2 regions of the Pseudoalteromonas sp. 19-MNA-CIBAN-0066 genome follow, and region 1 is predicted to be linked to the other one. Evidence: predicted binding sites of a transcription regulator. Region 1 holds the regulator's gene; the other holds the start of a gene.
The links. The regulator sigma-54, encoded in region 1, starts transcription at its own class of promoters, with help from an activator protein. The targets are predictions, from matches to a motif close to GTTGGCACGNNNNTNGNNT.

Region 1 (2,197 bases):
GATCCTATTTCAGTACTCGATATTAAAAAAATTATAGAACACCTTAAAAATCGTGGTATTGGCGTACTAATTACCGACCACAATGTAAGGGAAACCCTTGATGTTTGTGAAAAAGCCTACATTGTTTCTCATGGGGAGCTAATTGCATCTGGTACTCCTGAATTTGTATTAAACGATAAAACAGTACGTGATGTTTATTTAGGCGAGCAGTTCAAACTGTAATATTTATGTTATTACTATAAGCATCTGCTAAGATTAATCATATCAATTTATAAGGATTGTTAGAGATAAATGAGGCAATCATTACAGCTGCGCATGGGCCAGCAACTTACAATGACTCCGCAACTGCAACAGGCTATTCGCTTATTGCAGCTTAGTACCTTGGATCTCCAGCAAGAAATACAAGAAGCACTTGATAGCAACCCATTACTTGAAGTTGATGAACAAGATTACACGGAAGAATCAGCAGGTAAAAACGAGCAAAAAGCAGATGACATTACTGTTAGCGCCTCTGCTGACGACACCCCAAGCGAGTATGAGCAAGATAGCGGTGAAGCACTAAATAAAGACACCATAAGCGACGACATGGCCATGGATGTATCATGGGATGAATATATGAGCGCAGCGCCTGCCTCTTCATCAGGGCCAATGCCTGAAGATGAATCTATTTATCAAGGTGCATCAACCGAAACCCTGCATGAATACTTAATGTGGCAATTACAGCTCACCCCTTTTAGCCCTACCGACGAAGCTATTGCCATAGCTATCGTTGAAGCCGTAGATGACTCTGGTATTTTAACCCTCAGTTGCGAAGACCTTTTAGCAAGCTTTAACCAAGAAACTGACGACGAACACGAAGTAGAACTAGATGAAATAGAAGCAGTGCTAAAGCGCATTCAATTATTTGATCCTGTTGGTATTGCAGCTCGCAGCTTGCAAGAATGCTTATGCATTCAATTAAATCAATTTGATAAAGACACCCCTTATATTAACGAAACAAAAATGGTGTTAACTGATCATATCGATTTACTCGCTGCTCGCGACTATCGTACGTTAATGAAAAAAACTAAGCTCAAAGAAGAAGAGCTTAAAGAAATAATGACACTTATTCATACGCTTAACCCTAAGCCTGCGGATACTATTGTCAGAGAAGAGTCTGAATACGTTATACCTGACGTGTCTGTTAAAAAAATAAAAGGCCGCTGGGTGGTAGAGCTAAACCCAGATAGCATGCCAAAAATACGTGTTAACAGCCAATATGCGGCTATGTCTCGTACAGTAAAATCCAGCGGTGACAGCCAATTTATTCGCTCGCACTTACAAGAAGCTAAATGGTTTATTAAAAGCCTAGAAAGTAGAAACGAAACACTCCTGAAAGTAACTAATTGTATTGTTAAGCAGCAACAAGCGTTTTTTGAACATGGCCCAGAAGCCATGAAACCTATGGTATTAAACGATGTTGCCGAAATAGTTGAAATGCACGAGTCGACTATTTCACGGGTCACTACGCAAAAATATATGCACACTCCACGTGGCATTTTTGAGCTTAAGTACTTTTTTTCAAGCCATGTAAGCACCGAAAATGGTGGCGAATGTTCATCAACTGCCATACGTGCCCTGATTAAAAAGTTGATAGCTGCAGAAAACTTAGCCAAACCATTGAGTGATAGCAAGATTGCAGATATATTGGCTGAGCAAGGAATTAAAGTAGCTAGACGGACAATTGCAAAATATCGCGAATCTCTGGCTATTCCCCCGTCGAATCAACGTAAAAGCTTGATTTAAGACGTACAACAAAGAGGAAAATGCTGATGCAACTAAACTTAACTGGTCGTCATGTAGACATTACAGACTCATTAAGAGACTATGTAAATAATAAATTTGCAAAGCTGCAAAGACACTCAGATCACATAACTAATGTGCATGTTATTCTCGATGTAGAAAAATTAAGTCAAAAAGTTGAAGCAACAATTTTTGTAAGTGGCGCTGAGCTATTTGCATCGACCGAACACCAAGATATGTACGCTGCCATTGACTCGTTGATTGACAAACTCGATCGTCAAGTAATTAAACACAAAGAGAAGTTTGCTCGACACTAACACTATGAAATTAAGCTCACTTATATGCCAGGACTGCAGCAAAGCTGTGGTCCTTTTTAATAGTAAAAAAAGAATTTTAGAATTCATCAGTGAACTCG
Region 2 (2,197 bases), on a different contig from region 1:
TTGTCACACTAGGTAAACTTACCTTACTAGCAAAAAAGTAGCCTAATTTAAAGGGGATCAACAGCTTGTAACAAGTTTTTCGGCACAATAAAAAACAGCCGTTAAGTTAAGCGTAACGGCTGCAAAGGGATGTTAAATAATTACCTAAGTGAAGTTTGTAAACTAGTTTTGTTTAAAGCTAAATAATTGGTAACCTTTAAGTTCAGGTACTTGTACTACTAGCTGTTCTTCTTGTTTAGCTATATTGGCAAAATTTTCGCATAAGGCATTGGCACGTTTTTCGAGCGCATCGGCATGCTGCTCTACTTTTTCTTCTATTTGCGTACCCATATTTTCCATACGTTGTTCAAAGGCTTGCATGTCGCCTCCTGAGCCAAGTAATTCAGAACCTAAAGCAACTAAAATACTCCCCATAGATTGCATTACAGCAGACTCAACAGCGGTCTCTATTTGTTGTTCAAACTGCTGCTCAAAGTTTTCACCAAATTGGTTAAAGCTTTGCTGGCCCATAACAAAGGTATCTTGTTGATAAAAAGTATTTTGTACTTCAAGTTTAATGTCGTCCATTAACGATGAGATATTATCGAGGCCATCAATATTAAAAGCATTAGCAACTTCTTGCAGTGCAACACCTGCAATTTTAACGCCTTCTAAGGCTATATTTGCTACTTCGGGTAATTGCGTGCGTAAACTATCTGAATATTGAGTTAGCGCCTTTTGCTGGGAATGATTAAGCGCTACCGATTCACCATTAATGGTTAAATTGCCATTGGTATTAAATTGCATAGTTTGCTTATTGGCGGTAAAAATCTCTAGTTCGTCAGGCTTAATACGTACATCATTTTTAAATTCTACATTACATTGCTCATTATTAAATGACACTGTTGAATCGTTATCATTATGTGCCACAACGGCAGGTGCACATATTAAAGTGCTCATTAATAGTAATTTTTTCATATTTATTCTCAGTTTTTTATTGATGATAAATAAGTAATAACAAGTTTAGTGCCAATGTTTTTTTATTATATTAAACAATAGGTTGGTTTTATTTTTAGTATTGTCTATAGCAAAGGTTTATTATAAAAAAACTATTTTTTAGTCAAATTGGCTAAAGCTAGAGCAGTAATTAATTTTATTTATCGATACGATAAAAAACTCTCACTTTCCATAAAGCGAATTTAGCGCTATTTATTCACAGTATTGACATGGAGGCTATTTAAGATAGCTACATGGCTTTATTTTGGCGCTAAACTGCATTGCACTTTATGTGTCGAACATTTTAATTTTACCAATTATTGCGATTATAAAATCCTTGGTTGGTCTCAAACACTTTATGGAGTGGGTTGTGGGTAAGACATTTAGTTACGATGCGCTAGATGACGATTTTGTTGAAGACGAGTACGAAATGCTCGGGCGTAATCAGCACGATAAGAACAAGCAAAAGGTTAAGAAAAAGTTGGAAGACTACCTTGAGCAAAAGCGCTTGCGTAAAAACCTAGGCGAAGACGATTTAAGCGATTACACCGATTAAATTGCGCTAGTATAACTAAAGTACCAATGTGAATTAGACTCTAAATGTACGCATTTATGTATGTTTAAATTTTGATTAGATTGGCAATAAAGAGGCCGTGTGCCTCTTTATTACTTTTGAGCGGCGTTACTTATTACTTTGTTGCAGTGCTTTTTGAATGGTGAGCTCTAGCTTTTCTGGCTTGGTAAAGGGTGCATAGCGTTTAATTGGTGAGCCGTCTGCTGCGATTAAAAACTTAGTAAAGTTCCACTTTATTTTGCGAGTTAAAAAGCCAGGTTGTGTCGATTTCAAATAACGAAATACCGAATGAGCATGCTCTCCGTTTACCTCTACTTTAGCGGCCATTAAAAAATTAACCCCGTAGTTTATTAAACATCCTTGCTCTATCTGCTGTGCATCTCCGGGTTCTTGCTGATTAAACTGATTACACGGAAATCCTAAAATTACTAAGCCTTGGCTAGCATATTTATTATGCAAAGCCTGTAGTGACTCGTATTGGTAGGTAAAACCACACTTGCTTGCCGTGTTTACAATAAGCACGACTTTACCAGCAAACTCGCTAAAATTAATGGTGTTACCTTGCAAACTGGTGGCGCTTAACTGATGAAACTTGTGCATTATTTATGCTTTACCTTATCTTTGTTGATGCTCAATTTACTCTTTTAA

Region 2: the regulator sigma-54 is predicted to act here: its motif matches at 995-1,013, upstream of AAEZ18_RS10695 (YggN family protein).

Annotation. Positions count from the first base shown of each region.
Region 1 is NZ_JBEONZ010000006.1:3,213-5,409, reverse strand. Features, by position in the region: gene lptB (LPS export ABC transporter ATP-binding protein) at 1-222, shown strand, start outside; gene AAEZ18_RS05435 (RNA polymerase factor sigma-54) at 292-1,785, shown strand; gene hpf (ribosome hibernation-promoting factor, HPF/YfiA family) at 1,812-2,099, shown strand; gene ptsN (PTS IIA-like nitrogen regulatory protein PtsN) at 2,104-2,197, shown strand, end outside.
Region 2 is NZ_JBEONZ010000016.1:22,515-24,711, forward strand. Features, by position in the region: gene AAEZ18_RS10690 (aminotransferase-like domain-containing protein) at 1-41, shown strand, start outside; gene AAEZ18_RS10695 (YggN family protein) at 163-957, opposite strand; gene AAEZ18_RS10700 (PA3496 family putative envelope integrity protein) at 1,346-1,531, shown strand; gene AAEZ18_RS10705 (glutathione peroxidase) at 1,658-2,149, opposite strand.